2 regions of the Lysinibacillus sp. K60 genome follow, and region 1 is predicted to be linked to the other one. Evidence: predicted binding sites of a transcription regulator. Region 1 holds the regulator's gene; the other holds the start of a gene.
What was found. The regulator CtsR, encoded in region 1, represses protease genes until heat stress. The targets are predictions, from matches to a motif close to ATGGTCAATAAAGGTCAAACA.

Region 1 (15,070 bases):
TAGTACTTCAAAGGTTTCAATAAAGGTTTCTAATACTTTCTTGCAAGTATTGGCTTCATTTAAGTAAATATTAGCAATACGAGCTACTTCAAATAATACAGAAATAGCGTTGGCTGTATTAAAATCATCGTCCATTGCCTCTTCAAAATGCGCTTTTTGTTCCGTAATTTTGTTCAGCCATTCTTCTGAATGATCTCCTAAGCTTACGGTAGTCGTAAGGCGGTGCTTCACGTTGTTGTATGCTGTACGAATGCGCTCTAAACCTGACGCAGCAGCTTCTACTAGATCCTTCGCAAAGTTAATTGGATGACGATAATGGACAGATAGCATGAAGAAACGCAATGTCTGCGGGTCAATTTGTTTACGGATATCATTCACAAGAATAAAATTCCCAAGAGATTTGGACATCTTTTCATTATCTATATTAATATACCCGTTATGCATCCAATAACGCGCAAATGTTTTATCATTGTGTGCCTCTGACTGAGCAATTTCATTTTCGTGGTGAGGGAAAGTTAAATCCTGCCCACCTGCATGAATATCAATAGTATCTCCTAAATGTTCACGAGCCATTACAGAACACTCAATATGCCACCCTGGACGGCCATCTCCCCATGGGCTTTCCCAGAATATCTCACCTGGCTTAGCAGCTTTCCATAAAGCAAAATCTAACGCATCATCTTTTTTCTCGCCTGCTTCAATACGAGCACCGATTTTTAAATCGTCAACTGATTGGTGTGATAATTTACCGTAGCCATCAAATTTACGAGTACGGTAATACACATCTCCAGCAGACTCATAAGCGTAGCCCTTTTCAATTAGCACTTGAATAAATTGAATGATATCGTCCATATGCTCTGTCACACGTGGATGAACATCTGCCTTTTTGCATCCCAGTGCTGTAACATCTTCAAAATAGGCTGCAATAAAACGCTCTGTTAATTCATGTACTTCTTCACCAAGCTCATTTGCAGCTTTAATAATTTTATCGTCTACATCCGTAAAATTGGAAACAAACTTTACATCATAGCCTTTATATTGAAAATAACGACGTACTGTATCATAAACAATTACAGGACGTGAATTCCCAATATGGATATAGTTATAAACCGTAGGACCGCAGACATACATTTTTACCTTGCCCTCTTCCAACGGTACAAAGGTTTCCTTTTGTCGTGTTAATGAGTTAAAAATTTGAATACCCATTGTATTTCACTCTCCTTTTCTGTTGAATAAAAAAAGCGCCTCTATCACTCCTAAAAGGAATGACAGAGACGCTCGATTTGCGTGGTTCCACTCTGATTGAAGACAAAAAGCCTTCCACTTTGGACATCCATTAACGGGGATGATTCGATAAAGCCTACTCTCGTTCAGCTTTATGCTCAAAGGTGCATTTCAGTTTTGCCTAGGCTCAGACCACTTTCAGCCGATGATGGTCCTCTCTTAAGAGCATGCGCCACTTACTTCTCCTTATCAACGCTTTTTCAATGTAAATACATTTTACAACGAAAGAATGAATTGTCAATAAATTTATCTTTATTGTGCAAATTTCTCCACACGGTCAATTGATTTCTCTTTACCAATTAAACAAATGGCGTTCGGCAACTCTGGTCCATGTGTTTCACCAGTTGTCACAACACGGATTGGCATGAACAGATTTTTACCTTTATGACCAGTTGTCTTTTGTACAGCTTTAATTGCAGCTTTTACCGCATCTGGTGTAAATTCTTCTAGCTCTTCCAATTGCGCTTTAAATGCTGCCATTACTTCAGGTACTTGCTCTCCTGCTAAAACCTCTTTTGCTTCTTCATCATATTCAATATGGTCGTTAAAGAATAGGCTAGATAATTCGACAATTTCTGCACCAAAGCTCATTTGGTCATGATAAAGCGCGATTAAATCCGTCGCCCAAGCATGTTGCTCTGCAGTCAATTCTTCAGGTAATAAGCCTGCTTTTTGTAGGTGTGGTAAAGATAATGCTACAACTTCTTCCAAAGACAACTTTTTAATATATTGATTATTCATCCATGTTAGCTTTTGTTTATCGAACATAGATGGTGATTTTGAAAGACGTTTTTCATCAAAAATTTTGATAAATTCTTCTTTTGAGAAAATCTCTTCTTCTCCCTCTGGAGACCAACCAAGTAGCGCAAAGAAGTTAAACATCGCTTCAGGAAGATAACCTAAATCTTTATATTGCGTAACAAATTGAATAATCGATTCATCACGCTTTGATAGTTTTTTACGGTTTTCGTTAATAATTAATGTCATATGACCAAAGCGTGGATATTCCCAACCAAATGCATCAAAGATCATCATTTGCTTAGGTGTATTCGATAAATGCTCCTCACCGCGGAAAACGTGAGAGATTTCCATAAAGTGATCATCTAAAACAACTGCATAGTTATATGTTGGAATACCATTAGCTTTTACAAGTACCCAATCACCAATATCTTTAGACTCAAATGTAACTTGTCCACGAACTAGATCTTCAAATTCGTATGTTACATTTTCAGGTACACGCATACGGATTGTGTATGGCTCACCTGCCGCTTCTTTAGCAGCGACTTCATCTGCTGATAAGTGGCGACATGTACCATCATAAGTAGGAGCAGCTACACCTCTTGCTTTTTGTTCTTCACGAGATGCTTCAAGCTTTTCAGAAGAACAGAAACACTTGTAGGCTACACCTTGCTCTAATAGTTTTTCAGCGTGTTCTTTATAGATATCAAGACGTTCCATTTGACGATAAGGCGCATAAGGTCCACCAATATCAATGGACTCATCATATTCAATACCTAACCATTTTAGGTTATCTAGCTGAGATGCTTCTCCGCCCTCTACATTACGTTCAATATCCGTATCTTCAATACGTACAATGAATTTACCGTTATGATGTTTTGCATATAAATAATTGAATAATGCTGTACGCGCTCCACCGATATGTAAATAACCTGTTGGAGATGGCGCGTAACGAACGCGAACTTCTTTCGTCATAATTAAAAGCCTCCTAAATTTTCGATCAAAAATTGACTTTGTTCATTTTACCACTCTGTTACAGGAAATAAAAGCGGGGTTCATCCACATTTATTTCTTGATCAATAGAATCGTTGCCATTGCCGCAATACCTTCCTCGCGACCTGTAAAACCTAATCGTTCAGTTGTAGTTGCTTTAACATTTACCTGTGAAGGCTCTGCGTGTAATAATTCAGCGATACGTTGTTGCATCTGCCCAATATAGGGTGCCATTTTAGGACGTTGTGCCATAATGGTACAATCGACATTACCTAGAGAATAACCCTTGTCCTCAACAATCTTCCAAATATACTCTAATAATTTTGCTGAATCCGCGTCCTTAAATGCAGGGTCTGTATCTGGAAAATGACGGCCAATATCCCCTTCTCCAATTGCTCCTAAAGCTGCATCTGTGACAGTGTGTAAAAGAACATCCGCATCTGAATGTCCTACGAGTCCTTTTTCATGCGGAATGGTAATGCCCCCAATAATTAATGGACGACCTTCTTCAAATGCATGTACGTCAAAACCTTGTCCAATTCGAAACATATTCATCTTCCTTTAATTAATATTTATCATTATCATATCAAAATTTGCCCTAGGTTGTTTGAAAAGCGCTTTAATAATTATCCTCCTATAGCAGTAATGGGCAGTTTAGAAAGCTACACTCTCTAGACTGCCCCATATTCTTTAAATATGATACTCTATATTTTTCATTTGACTGTTGCTAATATTCGGAGATGGCTGTGAATTATAGACACGTGAATAAGGGGGAACGGAGTGTGTTAGCCAAATATTACTCCCTAAGACGGAATCATGCCCAATCGTCGTCTCGCCCCCTAAAATAGTAGCACCAGCATAAATGACAACATTGTCAGCAATATTCGGATGACGCTTAATGCCCTTAATCGGATTACCATTTTCATCCAACGGGAAGCTTAGTGCACCTAATGTTACACCTTGATAAATTTTTACATTCTTACCGATAGTACAAGTTTCACCGATAACGACACCTGTTCCATGGTCAATAAAGAAAGATTCTCCTATGGTAGCCCCTGGATGAATATCGATACCTGTTAATCGGTGTGCATATTCTGACATAATACGAGGCACAATTTGTACGCCCATTTCGTATAACTCATGTGCGATGCGGTGAATATAAACAGCCACAATAGATGGATAACTTAGCAAAATCTCCTCTGTGGAAAGAGCTGCAGGGTCACCATTATATGCCGCTTGAATATCTGTTTGTAACACTTGGCGAATGGCAGGAAATCGATTAATCAAATTCATAACAATTTTGTCTGCTTGTTCACGGCAATACTTCTCGCAATTGGCAGGATCACTGTCCTCCATATTATAAAATAATACTTTTTCGATAATATCCCGCAAATCTAATGCTGTTTCACGTAGCTTATTACTGCAAACTACGTTCACCCTTGTTTCATCAATAGGTCTTGTCATATAAATACCAGGGAACAGCACCTCATGGAAATTATCAATTATTTTTATAACCCGATCCCGTCCATCAAAGCCTATTGAGTTGTCAACGTCGATGTACTGTTTATTTATACTAGTTAATGAACCTGTAATTTCTGGAACCTTTTGATTTAACCAATCATTTAATGACACAATAAACACCCCTCACATCTTTTCATCTATTCTATTACCTTATTAATCATATATCCACTATTTCATTTTACACGTAAAACGATCACAAATGGATAAAACCACTTTATTTGAGCTATTCCAACTTTTTATTCTCTTCCTACGCCTTCGCATCTAATTCGACTAGCAAAATGTCATTATTATCATACATATATAGATGAACAGATTACGAAGCAATAAGGCATTCTGACCATACAATTTTCCCCAACCAAAACAAATAAAAAAGACTATCCATCCTCAAAAAACTACGAATGAATAGCCTCTATAAATAATATTTCTTAATGATTGTATGATCCACGCTTACGCAAGATTGCCTCACCAAATACTAAGTCTTCTTGTGTTGTCATTTTTACATTTTCATAACTACTTTCTACGATGTGTACCTGATGTCCGAGACGCTCCATTAGCATTGCCTCATCTGTCCCAAGAAAACCTACCTTTTCAGCTACGTCCTCCGCTTCCATAATTAATTCAAAACGAAATGCTTGTGGAGTTTGCACCATCCAAAGGCTTTCTCGATCAACTGTTTCCTCTATAATGCCATTCTGTGATACTTTTTTCATCGTATCTTTCGCACGAACCCCTGCTATTGCTGCACCGTGATTATGCGCGTTCTGTACAAGCTTTGCAATGATATCATGCGTAATAAACGGGCGTGCTGCGTCATGGACAAGCACAATATCTACCTGTTGCATCTCTTTCATGCACGAATGGACCGAATGCTGTCGCTCAGCACCCCCATCAGGTAAACCCTTCACTTTGGTAATCCTATAGTCCTCTAGCATTTTTTGAACAAATCCACGTTCTTCTGGTTTTACAGCGAGCCAAATACCTGTGCAAGCGGGATCTTGTTGAAACACTTCTAGTGTGTGTACCAGAATAGGTTTCTCTAAAAGCTTTAAAAATAATTTATTTTGCCCTGCTCCCATACGCTTACCACTTCCAGCAGCAGGTAGAACCACTTCATATTGCATTTTCCCACATCCTAATCGTCCTTCGGCTTAGCAAATATCATACGACCTGCCGATGTTTGCAGCACACTAGTAACTGTAACTGTAATTGCCTGTCCGATATAACTACGACCACCTTCAACCACAATCATCGTACCATCATCTAAATAGGCAACTCCTTGGTTATGCTCTTTACCATCCTTTATAACCACAACCTGCATATCTTCACCTGGTATGACTACAGGTTTCACTGCATTCGCTAAATCATTGATATTTAAGACTTTTACATGATGGAGCTCACAGACTTTATTCAGGTTAAAATCATTCGTAACGATGCATGTATCGTTGCCCATTTTTTTTGCAAGACGGACAAGCTTTAAATCTACCTCTTGTACATCTTCAAAATCCTCGTCCGTAATTTCAACTTTTGTCTTACGCTCATCTTGTAATTTTTTTAAAATATCTAAACCACGCCGACCTCTTGTACGCTTTAAGGTATCAGAAGAATCAGCTATATGCTGAAGCTCTGTGAGCACAAATTGAGGTACAACTAATATACCTTCAATGAAGCCTGTTTCAGAAATATCAGCAATACGACCATCGATAATTACACTTGTATCTAGCAGTTTGTAGCTTCCACGAACCTCCTGAGCTTCAGCACCTTCAGCAGCTTTTTTCTTCGTATTGGTACTACGTAATGTAAAAAGCTGTATGAGCTCATCTCTTTTTCTAAAACCTAGTCGGAACCCTAAATACCCTAATACAAATGACAGGATGATAGGGAGTACTTCTGTGATAACAGGGAATTTTACACTATCAATGGCAAAGCCTAAAAAGTAAGCGACAATCAACCCAATTATTAAACCAAACGTACCAAATAATAAATCTCCGATAGGAACCTTAAACAGAACTTCTTCCATCCAGCTAATGAGCCTTACAAAGTAATCGGAAAATGCAAAAGATAGTGTAAACAGTAAAAGTGCGCCTAGAGCTACTGATACATAAGGATTATCTAGCCAAGGATTAGATGATAAATGAAGCAATTCGTATAATGGCGGTAAGAAAACAAGGCCCAATGCTCCTCCAATCAGTAAAAACGCAATTTGAACAAATTTTTTCACAAGCTGTCACCTCCTAATTGTTAGTTAAGATTATACATAGTTTATGGCAGAAAATCTTTCATGAGCTCAGTCAAATTCTCATTATTTTTGATGTTGTGTAACAAGGATAAGTTAGTTAGACAAAATTTCACAAATTTCTATTTTTGTTCGTACTAGATGACAATCCTTTATTCATTCATCAGCTATTATTTAGGACGATTATTCTTTTATTTGAGTTTCCGATATTCGCATCAAAAATTGAAGGAAAATGCATGTCAGATTAATATCCAACATGCACATTTTCCTTTATAACTCTCTAAAGCATGCATTTAGTGCATCTTTTATCGTTTCTACACCAACAATTTCAATTCCCTGCGGAAAATCCCAACCACCAATATTGGAAGAAGGAATGAAGGCTCTTTTAAATCCAAGCTTCGCCGCTTCAATGACCCGCTGTTCTATACGTGATACCCGACGGACCTCACCTGTTAGTCCGACCTCACCAATAAAACAATCCGTTGCACGCACTGCCTGATCCTTAAAACTAGATACAATGCTTGTCAACACTGCTAAATCTATTGCTGGCTCATCCAGCTTGACACCACCAGCAACTTTAATATATGCATCCTGAGCTTGTAGCATGAGACCCATACGCTTTTCTAGTACAGCCATTAGCAATTGTACTCGGTTTTGATCGACACCTGTGGCCATACGTTTAGGATAGTTAAAGCTTGTAGGTGTAACTAAGGATTGAATTTCAACAAGGATTGGCCTTGTCCCCTCCATTGATGCTACAATAGTTGACCCCGCCGCACCTTGTGAACGCTCCTGTAAAAATAACTCCGAAGGGTTTAGAACTTCCTTTAACCCTCCTTGAAGCATTTCAAATATAGCAATTTCATTTGTAGATCCGAAGCGGTTTTTTTGGCTTCGTAAAATACGATGATTATGATGTCTTTCCCCTTCAAAGTACAGTACAGTATCCACCATATGCTCTAAAATACGTGGCCCAGCAATTTGTCCCTCTTTTGTTACATGCCCTACTAGAAAAATAGCAATGCCTTTGGTTTTAGCGATTCGCATCAGCTCAGCTGTACATTCACGAACCTGTGAGACACTACCAGGGGCGCTTGTTACTTCTGGATGAAAGACCGTTTGTATGGAATCGACAATAACAAATTTAGGCTGTACTTCATCAATGGTTTGGTTTAAAAACTCTAGGTTTGTTTCGGAGTATATGTAAAGCTCTTGAGAAATCACTCCTAAACGCTCTGCTCGTAATTTCGTTTGACGAATAGATTCCTCTCCAGAAATATAAAGTACGCGATGCCCTTTATTCGATAGTAATGCGGAAACCTGTAATAGTAATGTTGATTTCCCTATTCCAGGATCGCCCCCGATCAATACTAGAGAACCAGGTACAATGCCCCCGCCTAATACACGATTGAGTTCGCCCATTTCTGTTGCTACACGCGATTCTTCAGTAGCTTCCACTTGGATAATCGGGATTGCCTTTTGTGTGACTGTAGCAGAATGTTGAAATGCTCCTCGTGGACCTTTTGCAACCATCTCTACTTCTTCCACCATTTTATTCCATTCACCACACCCAGGGCATCTTCCCATCCATTTAGCAGACTCATAGCCACAGCCTGAACATACAAATTTCGTTTTTTTCTTTGCCAAATTGCTTTCACCTCGAATATTTGTTCTTATCCTTAATTGTACAGAAAAAAAGACAGCTTGGCACTTAAAGCCTCACTGTCTTTCCTTGAAATTATTTAGAGATGGATACTCCCTCTTTTTTCTTTACAACAAACTCATCGTTTACGTAATCAATGATAACCTGATTACCCTTTTCTACATTACCCTTTAGTAATTCTTCCGATAATCGATCCTCTACTTGTTTTTGTAATGCACGACGTAGTGGACGAGCACCATATTGAGGGTCATAGCCTTCTTCAGCAATTTTCTCAAGTGCTGCATCAGTCAACTCTAACGAAATATCTTGCTCTTTCAAGCGTTTTGTTAAAGCATTGCCCATCATCGCAATGATTTCTTTTAAGTGCTCTTTTTCTAATGCGTGGAAGACAATCATTTCATCGATACGGTTTAAGAATTCTGGACGGAATGCTTTTTTCAATTCTTCTAACATCGTACCCTTCATGTCTTTATGCTTAGACTCTGCACCGCCTACATTGAAACCAAGGCTCTTTTGGTATTTTAATGCATCCGCACCAACGTTTGAAGTCATAATGACCACTGTATTGCGGAAGTCTACTACACGTCCCTTAGAGTCTGTTAAACGACCATCTTCAAGCACTTGTAATAGAATATTGAATACATCAGGGTGTGCCTTTTCAATTTCATCTAATAAAACGACTGAATATGGCTTACGACGAACTTTCTCTGTCAGTTGGCCACCATCATCGAAGCCTACATAGCCTGGAGGTGAACCTACTAGACGAGAAGTCGAATGTTTCTCCATATACTCGGACATATCAACACGAATCATCGCATCCTCATCGCCAAACATTACTTCAGCAAGTGCTCTTGCAAGCTCTGTTTTACCAACGCCTGTAGGTCCTAAGAAGATAAATGAACCAATTGGTCGTTTTGGATCCTTTAGGCCTGCTCTTGCACGACGTATTGCACGAGAAATTGCTTCTACCGCTTCTCCTTGCCCTACTACACGTTTGTGTAACTCTTCTTCGAGCTGTAATAACTTGGAAGATTCTTCAGAAGCAATTTTAGCTACTGGAATTCCTGTCCACATTGAGACAACTGCTGCTACATCATCCACAGTTACTTTAGATTCGGCTTTACCTTGCTCTTCTTTCCAATTTTTTCGGGTAACTTCAATTTCATCCTTCAGCTTTTGCTCTGTATCTCTTAGTGCTGCTGCCTTTTCAAATTCTTGACCTGATACGGCTGCATTTTTTTCAGAACGAACATTTTCAAGCTTATCCTCAAGCGCCTTTAAGTTTGGTGGCACTGCGAATGAGCGTAAGCGTACTTTAGAACCCGCTTCATCGATTAAGTCAATCGCTTTATCTGGTAAGAATCGGTCAGAAATATATCTATCACTCATTTTGGCCGCTGCTTCAATCGCTTCATCTGTAATTTTCACACGGTGATGCGCTTCATAACGATCGCGTAAGCCTTGAATAATTAGAATAGCCTCTTCCACTGTCGGCTCATCCACTTGGATTGGTTGGAAACGACGCTCTAAGGCTGCATCCTTTTCAATGTACTTGCGGTACTCATCAAGTGTTGTGGCACCAATACATTGAAGTTCACCACGTGCTAAAGATGGTTTTAAGATATTTGATGCATCAATCGCACCTTCAGCACCACCCGCGCCAATTAATGTATGCAATTCGTCAATAAATAAAATGATGTTGCCTGCTTGGCGAATTTCATCCATCACTTTTTTCAAACGATCTTCAAATTCTCCACGATATTTTGTACCTGCAACAACTGTCCCCATATCTAAGGTCATTACACGTTTGTCACGAAGGATTTCTGGAACTTCATTATTAATAATTTGCTGTGCCAATCCTTCAGCAATCGCTGTTTTACCAACACCTGGCTCACCAATCAATACAGGGTTATTTTTCGTACGACGCGATAAAACCTCAATAACTCGTGTAATTTCCTTGCTTCGGCCAATGACAGGGTCTAATGTACCTTCACGTGCAATTTGTGTTAAATCACGTGCTAGGCTATCTAATGTTGGTGTATTGGCAGCTTGAGCTGCTTGTTGGCCAGATTGTGCATTATCATTATTACCTAATAGCAATAATACTTGCTGGCGAGCTTTATTTAAGCCGACTCCCGCATTGTTTAAAACGCGAGCTGCCACGCCCTCACCCTCACGTATAAGCGCCAATAATAAATGCTCTGTACCGATATAGGAGTGACCCAATTTACGTGACTCATCAACAGATAATTCAATTACTTTTTTAGCTCTTGGCGTATAATGAACGATTGGACCGACATCTTCTTTGCCCTTACCAACTAATTCTTCAATGCCAGCTTCAATCGTTTGAGGACTAATATCAATGGCTTCTAACGCTTTCGCAGCAATACCGCCGCCTTCACGTATAAGCCCTAATAGAATATGCTCTGTACCGATAGATTCGTGCTTCCAACGAATAGCCTCTTCCTGAGCAAGCTGTAATACTTTTTGCGCGCGTTGTGTAAAACGATTAAACATCATATAAATCCTCTCCTTTTTCCCCATTTATAGGCTTATTCGCATGTTCTTGGGATAATGTCTCACGAAGCATCTCCGCTCGTACACGATCCCGTTCAGCAGGTGGTAATGCCTCACCTGCATAGTGCTGTAAAAAACCTGGTTGCATACTAACAACACATTCATTTAAGGTCGTTGCTTGTATACCATCAATCAATTGTAAATCTACTCCTAAACGAACATTAGATAGGCAAGTAGCAGCTTCCTCACTTGTTAAAATCCTTGCATGTGTAAGTGTGCCTAAAGCTCGATATACGCGATCTTCTAGCGCAAGCTCTGCCTTTTCCATTAATTTACCTCTTGCATGTCGCTCTTTTTGAATAATCTTTTCAGCGACACTTTGTATATCTGCTAATATATCTTCCTCTGTCTTCCCAAGTGTAATTTGGTTAGAGACTTGATAAACATTCCCTAAATTTTCGCTTCCTTCACCATATATACCTCTTACAGTCATTCCTAAGCGTGTCATGGCATTTATAATTTGATTCATTTGCCCAGTTAATGTAAGAGCGGGTAAATGCATCATGACGGATGCTCGTAGCCCCGTACCAATATTCGTTGGACAGCTTGTTAAATAACCAAAAGTATCTCGAAAAGCATATGGTAATACTTTCTCTAGGATACGATCAATCTTATTTGCTTGTTCATAGGCACTTTGAAGTTGAAAACTTGCTGTCATACATTGAATGCGTAAATGATCCTCTTCATTCACCATAATGCTAACGGATTCATCTTCAGAGAGTAGTATAGAGCCCACTTGCTCTTTTTTAGCCAGTTGCGGGCTAATCAAATGCTTTTCTACAAGAATTTGACGCTGTAAAGGGGTTAAATCCTTTATAGCAAAATAAGCATAATCATTTTGAAGCGTTGGGCTATCGCTGATTGCATGTGTAACGGCCTGTTCCACTTGCAGTGCCTCATTTTCTGAAAATGCTAATGGAAAACGATAGCCATCTAAATTTCGTGCAAGGCGGATCCGTGTACTAATGACGATATCTGAGTAATCATCTTTGATATGCATCCATGTTGGTGTCGCACGCTCTAAAAATGATTCAATCATCATGTCACATCACCACCTTCAAATTGTAGATGCTTCTCTAGCTCTTTGACTTCATCACGTAGCTTCGCCGCTTCTTCAAACTTTTCTTCATCTACGGCGGATTTCATACGCTTGCGGATATCCTCTATTTGCTTTTTAATAACATACACATTACTGCGAGCACCAGGCATTTTACCAATGTGTTGTGGACCTGCCTGAATACGATTAAAAAGCTTTGGCAAATGATCTCCAAATGTGTCATAACAGCTTGGGCACCCGAATTTTCCTTCTTTTAAAAATTGCTTATACGAAAATCCACATTGTGGGCATGTTTGCTGCTGTGGTTGTACCTGTTGTTTTTCCCCCACCTTTTGCCATGTAGGAGAGCCAAACCAGTTAGACAATAACTGTTGAATAGATACTGGCTCTTGTTTAAACTCTGCATGAAATGGATGGAATTGTGAGGCGCAGACGTCACAATAATGATGCTCTACTTTTTGCCCACTTTGAACTTGTGTTACTGTAACTGTCGCATTACGTTGTTTACAATGTTCGCATATCATTTCCATCACCTCACTATTTTTGTTGTTCATATTTTATTGTTGTCAGCATTGCTCGCAATATTTTTGATCGAATGACATCTCTTAATGGGAGATGCAAGTCGATCGTGGAGCGATCAATTGCTGCTAACATTAATTTCGCTTCTCGCTTGGAAATTACCTGCTCATCAATGAGTCGATAAACCAAATCTTCTGCCATCGTTTGTGATGCCCCACCTTCAATTTGCCTGAGAACATCGTCGATCAAATCAATCTGTGAATTCGCGCGGACACGTAAAATTCGAATGTATCCACCACCACCACGTTTGCTCTCAACAAGGTAACCCCGCTCGGCAGTAAATCTTGTATTAATAACATAATTTATTTGTGATGGTACACATTGAAATTTATCAGCAATTTCACTACGTTTAATTTCAATATGCCCTTCCCCACCTAATTCAAGTACTTGCTTTAAGTAACCCTCTATGATGTCTGATATATTACGCATTTTAGGAATACACCTCGCTTGCTTCACTGACTTTGACTATCTTTGACTTTCTTTGAGTATATTATACAAAACGCTTGAAAAAAATTGCAATGATTTCGCCCATAGAAAAGTGGAAAGTCTTGAAAATGGCTTTTTAATAAACGAAAAAGGCACTTTTCGATCATTTGTTTACGGTTTAATAATTTCCTCATACACCTAATGTACCCTTATTCGTCATAGAAAAAACGCAAGCATATGCAACTAGCATATACTTGCGTCTATGAAAATTATACCCAGCGACCAACAATTGGATAACGCCAAGGTTCATCAGACAATGCTTTTACGATACCGATAATCGGTACCACAAATAGCATAATGCCGAAAATGATTAAAAATGGTAAGCCAATAAGGACAAAGCTTAAAACAACAGAGATAGCAATTAAAACACCCATGACAATTTGGAATAGCAGTGCTTGAATAGAAATTGCCTTTATTTCCTCATCCGAACTAATTAAAAAGAAAATAATGGGCACTAACCATGGCGCAAAAAATGCACTTGCGTGTATGATTACTTTAGACCATTTAGACTCCATATATATCAACCCTTTCTTTGAACTTTATTCTATGTTTTATGTACTACTATTTACGGAACTATACCCGCAATAGTTTCACATTAAGAAGGATTTTTTAAAATTTTTTTGAAAGGCTGTGAGGAGCGTTGGAATTTAACAACACATTAGCAAATGAATATGAAAAGGGTATTCGCCGTACATTGCCTAGTTATGATACCATGCTACGTTTAATACAAACTTTTTATCATTCTAGGCTATCAGAAAATGCTAACATGTTAGTCGTGGGAGCAGGGAGTGGCAATGAAATTATACAGCTTGCAGAAGGAAGACCTCACTGGTCATTTACTGGCATTGATCCATCAGAATCCATGCTTACTATAGCTAAAGAGCGTTTGCTCACTCTACCAAATAATATGTCATTCCATCAGGCTACAATACTAGATGCTTCGCTGTCCTCTACTCAGTATGATGCAGCAAGTTGTGTTCTCGTCTTGCATTTTATTCACGATTATAAAGAAAAGCTAGAAACAATAAAAGCAATAGCAAGATATTTGAAACCTGGAGCACCGTTTGTCCTTGTTTCAAAATATGGTCAGCTAGGATCTTTAGAAACAGAACTACAATTTGATTTATGGCGTTCTTATTGGCTACAGCATACTAGACTTTCTTTATCCGAAGTAGCAGAGATGGAAAAATCCATTCGTTCCCTTTCTTTTATGAGTGAAGAGGAAATTTTAACACTTTTACAAAGTGCGGGCTTTACTAAACCTTCTAGATTTTTTGCCACTACTTTGTTCGGTGGTTGGGTATGCTTTAAAGAGGATCGCTAACTATTTTGTAGTAAATAATTTGAGGTGAAAACCGTGATAAGCACCATCGGCATTACAAAGCAGCAACAATTGTTAAAGGATTTTCCATTAGAAGAGATACATCAGCAAGAATTTGAATGGTATTGGGTTGATTTTAATTGTCCTACAGCGGAGGAAGAATTATTGTTGGATACATTTTTCCACTTTCACCCTCTTGCTATTGAAGATTGCTTAATGAGGTTGCAGCGTCCTAAGCTCGATTTCTATGATGATTTTCATTTCTTTGTCATTCATCGAGTAAACGAAGAGACGTTAGCTGCGGAGGAGGTTAATATTTTTGCCTCCAATAAATTCATCATAACCTTCCATAAAAATCCTGTCCCTGAGATAGAGAAGGTGCAAAAAATGCTGGAAAACCAACCGAAGAATTGGGAGCGAGGTACTGTATACCTAACGTATCAAACCATTGATAAAATTGTTGATAGTTATTTTCCACTCGTTTACAAAATTGAAGATCATCTAAATGCTTTAGAAGGTGAACTTACATACCAAAGTAATGTAAATGCCATGAAAATTGTCTTCGAGTTCCGTAGTGACTTGCTTGACTTAAGACGTACTATTTTACCAATGCGTGAC
Region 2 (15,070 bases), on a different contig from region 1:
TACTAAATTGAATAGTCATTTTGGTACTTTTTCAGCGTCACTATCTCGTGTAAGGATGATTCTCCAACTTTTGATAATGAACCCTAATACTTGTTTTTATAGTAGCAAAAGTTAACTGCGATGTCTTGCAATCAACATGTATCAATTACGCCTCAGTGTATTTAACTCCCGATTTTTTCCGAACTTGTTCCTCTTCAAAATCTGTTACATTCACTGAGGCTTTTACCTTAATTCAGTCGGTGATTTTACATCAATGAATCAAGAGAGTAATTTGTGTATTCATCTCACCACCTATAGAGGTGGGCGTTTCTGCTGAATCTAGAAAAAAGGAGTAAGGGTTATCCCTTACTCCCAATACCCTTGTATATTATATCTATTCGATATTATAAAGGCTATACTTTTTGTGCATAAAAAGCAGTAATATGTCACACTTTTTACTCAAAATGTCGAAATATGATACTTATTTATGGTTTAAGCCTTGTTCAGCAATGTATAAAGCTAGGTCCATTAAGCGAGTAGAGTAACCAATTTCGTTATCATACCAAGCTAAAACCTTCACCATTTTGTTTTCTAACACCATTGTTGAAAGGCCGTCTACCGTAGAAGAATAATGGTTACCGTTATAATCAATTGATACTAATGGTAGCTCATTGTAATCTAAAATGCCTTTTAATTCATTTTCAGAAGCTTCTTTTAATGCTGCATTAATTGTTTCTTTCGATACATCTGCTTTTAGTTCTACAACTAAGTCAACACATGATACGTTAGGTGTTGGCACACGCATAGAGAAACCATCTAGCTTACCTTTTAATTGTGGCAATACTTTTGATACAGCTACTGCTGCACCTGTTGTTGTTGGAATCATAGACACTGCTCCAGCACGTGCACGACGAGGGTCAGAGTGTGGGAAGTCTAGAATTCGTTGGTCATTTGTATAAGAGTGAATTGTTGTCATCATACCACGTTCAATGCCAAATTTCTCATCAAGTACTTTAGCTACTGGTGCTAGACAGTTTGTTGTACAAGAAGCATTGGAGATCACATCATCAGTTGCTGGGTTATAATCCTCATGGTTTACACCCATAACAAATGTAGGCATTGCCCCTTTTGCTGGTGCTGATAGAATCGCTTTTTTCGCCCCTGCTTCAATATGCTTGCCTACTTCTTCCATTGAACGGAATCGACCCGTACATTCAAGCACTACATCTACGCCTAATTCGCCCCATGGTAATTGTGCAGGATCTTTTTCAGCATATACTTTTACACGTTGACCATTTACTACGAAAGAATCTTCATCTGCATTGACTTCAGCATCATAGATACCGTGTACTGAATCATATTTCAATAAGTGCGCAAGCTGACCAGCATCTGTTAAGTCGTTTACGGCTACTACTTCAAATTCATCATGCTTCATTGCCTCACGAAATACTAAACGTCCAATACGTCCAAATCCATTAATCGCTAATTTTAATGCCATTGTTAATTCCTCCAATAATGTGTGATGTCTGTCTCTATGAATAGAGACATCAAAATTTACTTTATGCTCATTCAAAAAATGCTTTAGCACTTTCTGAGATCGAGTGACATGTTTACAACTTTGCCATCATTCAAGATGGTTATTTTCTATAGAAGATATTTTAGCAGCAATTGCTTTGGCCGCTGCTTCATCTGTTACAAATATGGTTTGCTTAGGTGCTACTTTAAAATAAGAAAGCATTGCATTGACCTTCTGTTTTCCTGCTGCAACTGCAATGACCTGTTCACTGTTTTGTACCTGCTCAAGCTGGATACCAATTGTGCGTATACGATGTACTATTTCTCCATCGGCATTGAAATAATAGCCGAAAGCCTCACTCACAGCACCTTTTTCCTCAAGAATTCGCAAATCCTCAGGAGATGAGTTACGACGAATAGCCATTTCCTCTGCGGAGCCAATCCCATGAATGACGCAATCTGCTTGATCATAGAAGGCCATCATTTCTGTAACCATCGGCTCTGTTAGCATCGCTTGATAAGCTTGCTCACTTAAATGCTCGGGTAAAAATAAAGTACGATATTGTGTTTCCATTTGCATGGCAAATGTTGCAACAAGTGTATTGGCCTGCATTTGCATTTCATGTCCAATCCCCCCGCGTGCAGCGACAAAAGTGATATCCTTTTGTCCGTCTAAAGGATGTAAAAACTGCGCAAGTGAGGCAACAGATTTTCCACCAGTGACAGCTACAACTTGCCCATCAAAAGCAGTCGACATAAATTGCAATGCTGCTTCTTTGCCGAGCATGGTTAGGATTGTATGATCCTCATTGTAATCACCAGGAACTACGACTACACGTTGGATGCCAAAGTGGCTTTCAAGCACTTTTGCAAGCTGGGTTAAACCAGACCATTCATAAACGATGGCTCTTAATTTTTCAATGACTATTACACCATCATCTGTACATACCATACCCGACTTTTGCGCATCTAATAACCCTTGCTCACGTAAAATATCAGTTTCTTTACGTATTTCTCTTTCTGTCATTTTCAGTGAATCAGCTAGTGTACGTCGTCCAATTGGTTGCATGAGTTGAACGGCTTGCAATATTCGATATCTTGCTTGCAGAAGCGGATACATTTCAGGAAGTAGCCTTTGCTGTGCCTCTGGAACAGTTAACATATCTATCTACTCCCCTAATTAATAGTTGTGGGTTTATTTTTAACCCACTTAATTATTTTGTGTCCCACTTATGGTTTTATTATAATATGCATTGTTTTAAAGTGCAAGTAGTTGTCTTGTTCTGGATAAAAAAAGCCTCATAGCTCTAAAAACAGCTACAAGACTTTGTTGTACTTATTTAGTAAAAGATAAAATCGCATTCTTTTTAAAACCTTCTAAAGCTTTTGTTGCTTCAGTTTTATTTGTAAACTCAAAAATACGAACGTCCTTTTTCTCAAATACTGTAATAACCCACATTGTAAAATCTCCCTTCACATCATTCATTTTTGTAATATAACAACCACTAAAATTTGTGATACATTCGTTAAACTGTTTTATAACAACTTCTTACTTGATATTTATTCTACTCCGATTTTTAGGAAAAGAAAGAGTAATGTGAAGGTCTTCACAAACTGTTCAAAATCAAACCGCTTTCATTGAACAATTTGTGAATTGTGAGAATGACACCTAATAATAAAGTCATTTATACCGTTAATAACTCTTTATACTTTCAGCAGATTAACTGCCTAATCGCTCCATTAACGTGGCATAATCTAAATGACCATACTGCATGACATCACCTTCTTTTTCAACTACCGGAATCATTAGCATATATTTTTCATGTATGCGATCATCCTGCTCAATATCAATTATTTCAATATCAAATAGAACATCTTCCTGAACAAGCTTTAATGTCTGTAATCCTTCTACACATAACGGACAATTCGCCCTACTAAAAAATTTAATTTTCATAGATAGCACCTCCTCCTTTATTATAAACGATGTGGCAATGAATAAATGGCTACTATTATTTGATGATGGTTATTTGAGCTGTCTTAGCCTGAGCCGTGCTGGAATGTTAAAGTTGTTACAGCTAAATTCAAAAATTCCTGCGCTGACACACGTTCTTCTTGTGCTATTACGCTGCTATTTGTTTCATTGGTAGCACGAACATCTTGCATTGTTGCAGGAATAACTACAGAGGTTGTTAAAATAATTGCTAACGATGCAGATAAAAATCTTTTTTTCAAAATGATTCCTCCCTATATCAGTTTACGTTATATCGATTGTCGATATATTTAAATTATAACAATTCTAGCATTATTGTAAATAATTGAGAGGTTTTTAATGGAGCCAAAATGAAAGCGAACTAAATAGAATAGTTCGCCATTACCTCTATTAAAATTTTCTGCTTGCTCCCCCACCAGCAGAAGATCCCCCACCAAATCCGCCAAAGCTCCCCCTACTCGAATGTCCTCCACCAAAACTACCTGGATAACCGCCATAGCCTCCAGAGCGAGGACCTCCGCCACCTTTCGAAAAGAATGAATAGATAATAATAACAATGATAATGATTAGGATAATTAACCAAGTGGGTATGTCATCCTCTTCTTTTGTTTGCGCCGGCAAATCACCGTTCCAATTATACTCTTGGGCAACAGCGCGAAAAACTTCAGAATAAGTTGCTTGAAAAGCTTGATCTAAATTACCAGTACTTGCTGAGGGATAAAATGCATTATCTAAAATGCGTCCTAATTTACCATCTGGTAATGCTCCCTCTAATCCCTGACCCACGGCAATTACAACGTCGTTATTTCCTTCCCCTTGACCTAAGGTAGCTAAAATCAAGACACCGTTATTTTTTTCCTTGTCACCAATGCCCCATGAACGAATCAATTTTGTCGCATACATTTTCGGCTCTTGTCCATAAAGACTATCAACTGTGACTACCATGATTTCAGCACCAGTGCCTTGATCCAACTGCTCGGAATAATGATTTAGCTCTTCTTTAACATTGACAGAAATTACATTGGCAAAGTCATGTATATACGTATTTTTCATCGGTGATGGCATCGTTGCTTCTGCTAGATTCGAGAAAAAAAGAAGCACCAAACAAACGATGATCATCTGTACAATGCAACGTTTCATTAATGTGTACCCGATTGACTAAAGTCGATAGATGGTGCTTTGTCAGCTCCTGCTGCGGCTTTAAAGTATTCTTTTTGTTCAAAACCAAACATCCCTGCTATTAAATTCCCCGGGAAACGTTTAACATGTTTATTAAATTGCTGTACCTCATTATTGTAATCCTCACGTGCTACAGCCAGCCGATTTTCGGTACCTGCTAGCTCATCCATTAACTGGCGGAAGTTTGCATCTGCCTTTAAGTTTGGGTAATTTTCTACAACTACTAGTAAACGACTAAGAGCGCCAGTTAATGCATCATTGGCAACAGCTTGCTCCTCTGGTGAGCTTGCATTTCCCATTTGTGCACGTGCCTCCGTTATATTTGCTATCACCTCTTGCTCATGATTCGCATAGCCTTTCACAGATTCCACTAGATTGGGAATCAAATCATAGCGACGTTGGAGCTGATTTTCAACTTGTGCCCATTTAGAATCAACATTTTCCTCAGCTGTCACCAGGCTATTATATTTAGGTATAAATAATAAGGCGATTACAACAAGAATGATGACAATTATTCCAATTGGTCCAAGTAACTTTTTCAAATTTAAGCCTCCTTGACTTGCTTTTCCTTCTATCTTTAGTCTACATTTTTACCTTTACATTTATACCGTATGAAATCGAATTGACACGCCATACTAAATACTGCAACAAAAAATTATTGAGGAGGCGTTTTTTTTGTCACAATCGTTTTACAATGAATCATCAAACCAAACAAATTTAAATCAACAACATAGCCTAAATCATGGTGGACATGAAATGATGGACATGCATGAAACAATTGGCGAAATTATTGCAGGTATGAACCAAGCGATTATTTTGCGTCCCCATGTAAAAGATCCTGAATTACTCAACATCTTGGATCGCCAATATAATTTCACTCTTGGTATGTACAATACGATCGTTGAGTCCTTTAAAACAGGACACGATCCATCTGTTCCAACAGGACGCTACCAGATGGAAACAGGAAATGATTTCATATATGGCCTAAACCCTGGTCAACCAAAAAAGCCAATGCAAAACGCTAATGAAATTAATGATGAAGCTATTTCTGGATTTTTACTCGGTGCTCAAAAAGGAGCAGCAAAATGTATGACAACTGCTGCGTTGGAGACAACAAACCCTGTAGTTCGTCGCGTTGTTGCGGATAGTATTCCTAACTGCATTGAAATGGGATACGAATTATCCATTTATCAAAACAAACACGGCTATTATCAGGTGCCTCAGTATTCCCAACAGGATATGCAAACGATGCTGAATGCATTCGACACAACATCTAATCCCCTTCATTAAATAACAACAGAGCATGGTGAATATTCACCATGCTCTGCTGTTTTTAGCACAAAAAAAGCGAACGACATGCTCGTTCGCTTTTTCTGCTTTATAATACTTTTCCTAAAAATGCTTTCGTACGGTCGCTTTGTGGATTACCGAATAGTTCCTCTGGAGACCCTTCTTCTACAATATAGCCCCCATCCATGAAGACTACTCGATCGCCTACTTCACGAGCAAAGCCCATTTCATGTGTCACAACAACCATTGTCATCCCTTCAGCTGCTAGATTTTTCATAACATCGAGCACCTCTTTTACCATTTCAGGGTCAAGGGCTGAAGTTGGTTCGTCAAATAAAATAGCTTTTGGCTTCATTGCTAAGGCACGAGCAATCGCCACACGCTGTTGCTGACCACCAGAAAGCTGCTCAGGATAATTATAGGCCTTGCTGTCGAGCCCAACCTTGTTTAATAGTTCATGTCCTAGAGCTTCTGCGTCTGTACGACTCATTTTACGAATTTGCATAGGTGCCATCGTGACATTATCGATAACAGTCATATGCGGGAATAAGTTAAATTGTTGGAACACCATACCCACTTCAGCGCGTATTTCATTGATATTCGTTTTAGGATCATTAATTTTTACATTTTCAATATAAATAGCACCATCCGTTACTTCTTCTAACATATTGATACAACGGAGAAATGTACTTTTTCCTGAACCAGATGGCCCAATAACACAGACAACTTGTTTTTCTTGAATTTCATAATCGATTCCTTTTAATACTTCAAGCTTGCCAAAGTATTTGTGTAGGTTTTCAATTCTTATCATCTTGCTTCCCGCCCTTCTACCTTAGCTTTACGAGGGACGTAACTATTGCTAAATCGTTTCTCGATAAATGCTACAATCTTCGTTACACCATATGTCAACACTAAATATAATAATGCTGCAACGATATACGGTTCCCAGAAGCGGAAGCTTGCACCAGCTACGACCTTACTAGCATATAAAATATCTGGTGCTGCAATTACAGTTACGAGTGAAGAATCTTTTAATAATGCAATAAATTCATTCCCCAATGGCGGAATCATACGTCTAAAAGCTTGAGGCAAAATGACCTTACGCATTGCTTGGTTATGCGTTAATCCAAGAGAACGAGCAGCCTCCATTTGCCCTTTTGCAATACTTTGAATCCCTGCACGGAAAATTTCCGCATTATAAGCAGCACAGTTTAAAATAAGCGCTGTAATCCCTGATACCATATAACCTAAAGAATGACCAAAAATTGTTGGAATAACTGCTAAGTGAATTAACAAGATTTGTACAAGCATCGGTGTTCCACGGAATAAATCGATATATAGTTTAGATGGCCAATAAATCCATTTCTTACTCGATAATTTTCCAAGGCCTAAAAATAGCCCTAATAGAATACCGCCAAAATAACCACTAAGTGTCAAAATAAGTGTTACGCCAATACCTCGTATAAACATATCTCGGTAGTTCCAGACAATGTCCCAGCGTAAGTCAAAGATGTCCATCCGAAAACCCCATTCCCCTTTAAATTACGATTAATAAATGAGCCGTTAGCACAGTTACTATGTTAATAGCATCATTTCATTCATTTTTATTGAAAATCAATGCCTGTAATTTCTTTTAATTTACCGTTTTCTTTAACTTTTTTAAGACCTTCGTTTAATTTATCTAGCAATTCTTTATTTCCTTTTTGAACCATGAAGCCATAGTATTCTTTTTCGAATGCATCATCTTCAATTACTTTTAGTTTTTGATCTGGGTGAGCTTTGATATATTCATAAACTACTGCGTTATCTCCGATAGCTGCGTCAACATTCCCATTTAACATTTCTTGAATAGCGATTGGCTGACTTTCAAAAGCCATAATATTTGTACTTGCTTCCCCTTGTAGCTTTTTCGCCGCCATATGACCAGTAGCATTAATTTGTACAGATACTTTTTTATCTTTTAATTCATCAAGAGATTTAATTTTTGAATCTTCTTTCACAACAATTAATAACTGAGACTCATAATACGGTTCTGTAAAATCAAATGATTCTTTACGCTCTTCCGTAATTGTGATTCCAGAAGCACCGATATCTGTTTCACCGTTTTTAATTGTTTGGAACACTGGCTCCCATCCAATATTATTCCACTCAACCTCAAAGTCCATCTCATCTGCAATAGCTTGTAAAATATCGACATCAATCCCTACAATTTTCCCTGAATCGTCAACAGATTCAAATGGTGCAAAAGTAGCCTCAGTACCTACTTTATAAACTTTTTTGCCATCTCCACCATCTTCTGAAGAAGAGCTTCCTGAAGATGCATCATCTTTTGTACCACATCCTGCAAGTGCTAATGTTAATGCTGCAATTATCATCAGTAACATCCAACCTGTTTTTTTCATTGTATTTCCCCCTAGTTCGATAATTTTCCGAATTACGCATTATTTTTCGCAATTCGGAAATGTTAGACTATTAGGTCAATTATATTAACATTATAGTATTTAGACAACAACTTTTCGCATAAAATTAAATATTTTTTCATATAAATTTATATTAAATTCATATAATTTGAAAAAATATGTATAAATAACAAGAAAATCAACCTAAAACTAATATATATACAATGAGAACCATGCCAAATTTCGATAAATTTAGGCAAAAAAAAAAGAATCCCCTCAGATAGGATTCTTTTTTTCGACTATTTCTAGTCTCACGTACAGTATGTTCACTAAAAAATAATTTGGAGTTGTTGCTTTTTTGAAGGTTTGAAAGGAATAAATAGGGGAATAATGCCAACTAGGACAGTATTCCCTTTATTCTTCCTCTCGATCTCCAGTAAGCAGGCTGCTAAACTACTTATTAGGAGATGAGCTATAACAGTATATCAATTAATCAGTAAAATGGCGCCCTCGGAGGGAATCGAACCCCCAGTGCAAGAACCGGAATCTTACGTGTTATCCATTACACCACGAGGGCAAAAGACACAAAAAAAAAGTACTCACTCTAGGCTTACGAAAAGCATGATGTAGATAACCCTCATTTTTGAAGCATACCTGCAAAATAGTGACCTGTACTTTAAACCTTATAACCTTAATCATTATACAAGCCTATCCTATATAATTCAACCATAGAATGCAAAAACATTTTATTTTTTTAATTTCACTTTAGCAGGGTTAATATTTGACCTTCCCTGACTATAATGTGTATGATAAGGATACAGCTGAAATACAAAGGAAAATTTTCAGCAAAGGTATTCGAATTTAGCTTTTTAAGGAGGATTTAACATGAATTTAATTCCTACAGTTATTGAACAAACTAGTCGTGGTGAGCGTGCATATGACATTTATTCACGTCTACTTAAAGACCGTATTATCCTTTTAGGAAGTGCTATTGATGACAATGTTGCTAACTCCATTGTCGCTCAGCTTCTTTTCCTACAGGCAGAAGATCCAGATAAAGATATCTCTCTTTATATTAACTCACCTGGTGGATCCATTACGGCTGGTATGGCTATCTATGACACAATGCAAATCATTAAACCACAGGTCCAAACAATTTGTATTGGTATGGCTGCATCAATGGGTGCTTTCCTACTTGCAGCTGGAGAACCTGGTAAACGTTTTGCCTTACCAAATGCTGAAGTCATGATTCACCAACCATTAGGTGGTGCACAAGGTCAAGCGACAGAAATTGAAATTGCTGCTAAACGTATTCTATTCTTACGCGAGAAATTAAATGGCATTTTATCTGAACGCACTGGTCAACCACTTGAAGTCATTGCAAGAGACACAGATCGCGATAACTTCATGACTGCTGAACGTGCAAAAGAATACGGTTTAATCGATCATATCATGCACCGTAGCGATAATAAATAAAAAATAAAAGGCATCACAGAATTGCTCTGTGATGCCTTTTGTATTTAATGAGTGTTAATCTTCATTTTCAATAATTGTTGCTAATGCTGTAACCGCTTGCTCAGCATCGTTACCTTCACTGCTTAAAGTCACTTCGGTACCTTTAGCAACTGCTAAGCTCATAACACCCATAATGGATTTGGCATTTACTTTTTTCTCATCTTTTTCTAGAAAGATATCAGCACTAAAACGATTTGCTTCCTGCACAAATAGTGCTGCTTGTCTAGCTTGTAGTCCTAATTTTAATTTAACCTGGACTCTTCTCTCAATCATTCTCAAAACTCCCCTTCACTACCGTTCGTCTGTTAGTTTTATCTTACCTTACTTACTGGCAAAAGAACAATAAGCGATTAGCATGACATTCATACCTGAAAAGTATGATAACTTAACCACCTATTTTTTCACCACGCCTTAATGCATCCGCAATCTCATCAATTTTTCTCAATCGATGGTTAACACCTGATTTACTAACCGTTCCACTAGATACCATTTCACCAAGCTCTTTTAATGTCACATCTTGGTATTCAACACGGAGACGTGCTATTTCACGAAGCTTCTCTGGTAGTTGATCAAGACCAATTGAATTTTCAATAAATCGAATATTCTCAACCTGCCGTAATGCTGCTCCAATGGTTTTATTTAAATTGGCAGTTTCACAGTTCACAATACGGTTGACACTATTACGCATATCTCGCAAAATCCGAACATCTTCAAATTTCATCATAGCCTGATGCGCGCCAACAATATTAAGGAAATCTGAAATTTTTTCCGCTTCCTTTAAGTAAGTCACAAAGCCCTTTTTACGTTCAATTGTTTTGGCATTGAGTTCAAATTCATTCATTAAATCCATTAATGCCTCACCATGTTCTTTATATAAAGAATAAACCTCTAAATGATAAGCCGATGTTTCTGGATTATTGACGGAACCTCCTGCTAAAAAGGCTCCTCTTAAATAAGCTCTTTTTTGGCCACTCTTTTGAATGAGCTTTCTTGAGATAGTATGGTTAAATTGAAAGTCGTCTGAGATGATTTCTAAATCAATTAATAGCTCACGTGCCCCTTCTCTTACACGGCATATATACACGTTATTTTTTTTCAATCGCATCTTCTTACGAACAAGTAATTCCACATTGTACGGATACAATTTTTTCATAATCGTATATAGTCTTCTGGCAATTGCAGCGTTTTCGGTTTGCACGTCTAAGCTTAGTTGTTTATTTGCAAAGGATAATGAACCATTCATACGAATTAGGGCAGAAACTTCTGCTTTCATACAATGATTGTCCGCTTCTATTTGTGTCAATTCTTTTTTTGTTTCAGAAGCAAAAGACATATCACGCCCCCCTTTCAATCATGATTTCTATGTATATGTTCATCTTACCATATACAATAAAGCCATTATGTTTCTATTATTGGTCCTCTTACTTTTTGATGGTAAATATCAGCATAATCTACCAGCCATTCTGCAACATTTGTAGCATTATGTCGAACCGTTCCATCTGGTCGAATTGTAGCAATGTCTCGTTTGATAACTTCTAATCCCATACTTTCAAGCTTTGCCACATCAAATGTTACTGGTTCCGCTCTTTCTTCTTTATACAGTTCTTTTACAGGGTTAGGGAGTTCTTCATCATTTACTAAAATGGAATCGATAAAATCATGGCCAACATGCCTATGTATGGCTGTTACATGATCGCCTGCTGTATAAGAAATGGTTTCACCCTTTTGTGTCATTAAATTACAAACATATATTTTTCTTCCTTTAGCCTTAACAACTGCTTCACCTATTTCCTTAACAAGCAAATTCGGAATAATACTGGTATATAAGCTTCCTGGTCCTATTAAAATATAGTCTGCACGAAGTATTGCACGAATAGCTTCTGGTAACGGTTGCACATTTTCAGGTACTAAAAAAACGCGATTAATGCGTTTTGTCGCTGTCGGGATTTTTGATTCTCCCTCGATAATTGAACCGTCCTCAAGCACAGCATGTAAGGTGATTTTTTTATTTGCAGCTGGAATAACTCGACCATGAACTTTTAAAACCTTTCCCATCTCACTGATAGCATGATTGAAATCACCTGTAATATCAGTAAGGGCTGTAAGCATTAAATTCCCTAAGGAGTGACCTCGTAAATCTTCAGATGCCGAAAAACGGTATTGAAACATTTGCTCTACAAGGGGCTCAATATCTGATAATGCTGCAATCACATTGCGTACATCACCAGGCGGTGGGATATCGTAATCATCACGTAAACGACCTGAAGATCCACCATCATCTGCTACTGTTACGATAGCAGTAATATCAAATGGGTGATGCTTCAGCCCGCGAAGTAACGTGGAGAGCCCTGTGCCACCACCAATTACTACAAGCTTTGTTTGCTTTTTCCCCATTCACTCATTCCTTTCTACGATTAATATCACGATGCGTAATAACCGTATTTTCCTTGCCCGCAAAATATGCACCAAAAAATTCTGCTAATGTCACGGAGCGATGCTGGCCCCCAGTACAACCAAAAGCAATAACAAGCTGTGATTTGCCTTCTTGTCGATAGAGAGGAATCATAAAGTCTAATAAATCCGTCAGTTTTTGTATAAGGATTTGCGTATCTTCCAACGCTAACACATAAGAAGATACCTCTGTTTGAAGACCCGTTTTTGGACGTAGCTCCTCCACATAATACGGGTTTTTAAGAAAACGAACATCAAACACTAAGTCCGCATCAATCGGCATACCATGTTTAAAGCCAAAGGACATAATGTTAACGGTAAAAATAGTATCTGCCTCACTTGCAAATTCTTTGACGATTTTTTCACGTAATTGCTTTGGTTTCATGTTAGATGTGTTATAAACAAAATTGGCACGACCCTTTACTTCAGATAAAAGTACTCGTTCCTGTTTAATTCCATCTAGAGGTAAACCATTCACTGCTAATGGATGTGCACGTCTTGTTTCTTTATAACGTCTGACTAATGTGGCATCATCTGCATCTAAAAATAAAATACGAGCAACAATATCGCCTTCTTTTAGTATATGGTCTAATGCGCCAATTAGAGCATCAAAAAAGTCGCCTCCGCGCATATCCATTACTGCTGCAATTCGGGTACTGTTTTTACCAGAATCTCTTAATAAGGTTAAAAAAGTTGTAAGTAACGCAGGTGGTAAATTATCAATACAGTAATACCCTAAATCCTCAAAGCTTTGAATAGCTACTGTTTTCCCAGCCCCAGACATTCCTGTAATAATAACCAATTCATGTGTACTTTGTTGGCCTTCAACCACCACTGTCATGCAACTCCTTTATTGTTCTTTTGAAATTTGTATTTTCTGATGAAGTAGTTCAAAATTCGTTGTATAGTCAAACGTGCCATACTGAATGCCAGATTGCGAAACAGCAAATTGTAAATTAGTTCGATCTCCTTCAGCCATTGGCAAGTGTGCTAAATCCTCTACTGGGTGCCATGCAAGTTTGCCTTCTCTTGTTTCTTCAAATGGTACTCCATCTATATCCTTGGCAACAAATGTATAGAGCATCCATTCATCCACTACGTCATTGTTTTCTTTAATGATCATCGTATAAACACCCTTTAAATGAACATGTAAAGGTATGACGTTTGTCTCTTCTTGAAACTCTCGAATAGCAGCCTCAAAGATTGACTCGCCACTCTCCATTTTCCCTCCTGGAGCTACATACCAGCCTCGTCTTGGTTTCTGAAGTAATAATACTTTACCGTCTTTTACGGCAATTAAATTTGCAATTCTTTGCATAGGCACACCTCTAATCACTTTTGCATTCTACTCTTCATTATAACAAGACCTTGTAAGTTTTGTCCTCATTTACAACTCTTGTACGCAGACAATTAACAATTTAGTTCTATTTAAAGATAACCACTTCATCTTGCGCAAAATTTACGTATTTCGTGATATTATTATTTGATTTTTTACACAAAAAAAGTAGGTTGCTCCCACCTATTGGAGGCGGAAACAACCTACTAAACAAAATAAAAGGGGGATTGCTAATTACATTTTTAATCATACACCTTTTATATGTCATTCAAGTTACAGCAATATTAAAACCACATTAAAATTGTATTTTTTTCCTTAAAATAGCCATATTAGGCATTAATTTTCTCTAATAGCTCTTCTACATAATGTTGAACAGCTTGTGCGGCAATACTACCGTCACCAGTTGCTGTTACAATTTGACGAAGTGATTTTTCACGAACATCTCCAGCTGCAAAGATACCTGGGATTTTTGTTTCCATCGTTTCATTTGTCAAAACATAGCCAGCCTCATTTAAAATACCTAATGACTCAAATGGTTTAGTTAAAGGTAGCATACCTATATAGACGAAGACACCATCTGTAGCAAATTCAGATTCTGTACCATCAATAGTTGATTGTAGTGTTACACTGCCAACTTTACCATTCGCTTCATTGATTTCTTTTACAGTTGCATTCCAAATGAAATCAATTTTTTCATTGGCAAAGGCACGATCTTGTAGAATTTTTTGTGCACGTAATTTATCGCGACGGTGGACAATTGTCACTTTATCAGCAAAGCGAGTTAAATAAACACCCTCTTCAACAGCTGAATCTCCGCCACCTACGACAACTAGATTTTTTTGTTTAAAGAATGCACCATCACATACTGCACAATAGCTGACACCACGGCCACCAAGTTCTTTTTCACCAGGCACACCCATTTTTTTATACTCTGCACCAGTGGTAATAATAATGGCACGTGTTTTATATTCTTTTGCACCTGATTTAATTGTTTTATATTCTTCTCCATCGATGATTTCTGTGACATCACCATAGGCATATTCAGCACCAAATTTTTTCGCATGCTCAAACATTTTTGTAGAAAGCTCTGGTCCTAAGATTGTCTCAAAACCTGGGTAGTTTTCTACTTCTTCTGTGTTTGCCATTTGTCCACCAGGAATGCCACGTTCAATCATTAAAGTTGACAAATTTGCACGAGATGTATAGACAGCGGCAGTCATCCCAGCAGGTCCTGCACCAATAATTACTACATCATAAATTTTTTCTTCCGACATAAATACTTCCCCCTAAACAGAATACTTTTTATCTTCATTCAACCAATTCACGCAACGTCATCTATAGAAGAAGATCAATGACATTAAGGAAAAATTGGTGATAGCGTTAGTATGTTCATCGTATGTGAAAGTATAAAGTTAT

Region 2: a site for CtsR is predicted at 9,131-9,151, ahead of clpP (ATP-dependent Clp endopeptidase proteolytic subunit ClpP). Genes of this name have one in related genera too.

Annotation. Positions count from the first base shown of each region.
Region 1 is NZ_JAASJR010000008.1:55,600-70,669, forward strand. It holds gene cysS (cysteine--tRNA ligase) at 1-1,206, opposite strand, end outside; T-box leader at 1,268-1,486, opposite strand; gene gltX (glutamate--tRNA ligase) at 1,537-2,997, opposite strand; gene ispF (2-C-methyl-D-erythritol 2,4-cyclodiphosphate synthase) at 3,088-3,564, opposite strand; gene epsC (serine O-acetyltransferase EpsC) at 3,706-4,647, opposite strand; gene ispD (2-C-methyl-D-erythritol 4-phosphate cytidylyltransferase) at 4,962-5,657, opposite strand; gene HCH28_RS17330 (PIN/TRAM domain-containing protein) at 5,669-6,754, opposite strand; gene radA (DNA repair protein RadA) at 7,040-8,416, opposite strand; gene HCH28_RS17340 (ATP-dependent Clp protease ATP-binding subunit) at 8,508-10,952, opposite strand; gene mcsB (protein-arginine kinase McsB) at 10,942-12,051, opposite strand; gene HCH28_RS17350 (UvrB/UvrC motif-containing protein) at 12,048-12,590, opposite strand; gene HCH28_RS17355 (CtsR family transcriptional regulator) at 12,604-13,074, opposite strand; gene HCH28_RS17360 (DUF4870 domain-containing protein) at 13,341-13,646, opposite strand; gene HCH28_RS17365 (class I SAM-dependent methyltransferase) at 13,772-14,455, shown strand; gene corA (magnesium/cobalt transporter CorA) at 14,489-15,070, shown strand, end outside.
Region 2 is NZ_JAASJR010000005.1:97,972-113,041, reverse strand. It holds gene gap (type I glyceraldehyde-3-phosphate dehydrogenase) at 461-1,477, opposite strand; gene HCH28_RS12410 (sugar-binding transcriptional regulator) at 1,604-2,656, opposite strand; gene HCH28_RS25035 (hypothetical protein) at 2,831-2,953, opposite strand; gene HCH28_RS12405 (glutaredoxin family protein) at 3,215-3,448, opposite strand; gene HCH28_RS12400 (hypothetical protein) at 3,532-3,726, opposite strand; gene HCH28_RS12395 (TPM domain-containing protein) at 3,875-4,624, opposite strand; gene HCH28_RS12390 (LemA family protein) at 4,624-5,205, opposite strand; gene HCH28_RS12385 (spore coat protein) at 5,339-5,953, shown strand; gene HCH28_RS12380 (amino acid ABC transporter ATP-binding protein) at 6,042-6,764, opposite strand; gene HCH28_RS12375 (amino acid ABC transporter permease) at 6,761-7,471, opposite strand; gene HCH28_RS12370 (basic amino acid ABC transporter substrate-binding protein) at 7,558-8,355, opposite strand; tRNA gene HCH28_RS12365 (tRNA-Arg) at 8,855-8,929, opposite strand; gene clpP (ATP-dependent Clp endopeptidase proteolytic subunit ClpP) at 9,238-9,828, shown strand; gene HCH28_RS12355 (HPr family phosphocarrier protein) at 9,883-10,140, opposite strand; gene whiA (DNA-binding protein WhiA) at 10,253-11,200, opposite strand; gene HCH28_RS12345 (gluconeogenesis factor YvcK family protein) at 11,266-12,261, opposite strand; gene rapZ (RNase adapter RapZ) at 12,266-13,159, opposite strand; gene HCH28_RS12335 (NUDIX hydrolase) at 13,169-13,636, opposite strand; gene trxB (thioredoxin-disulfide reductase) at 13,984-14,928, opposite strand.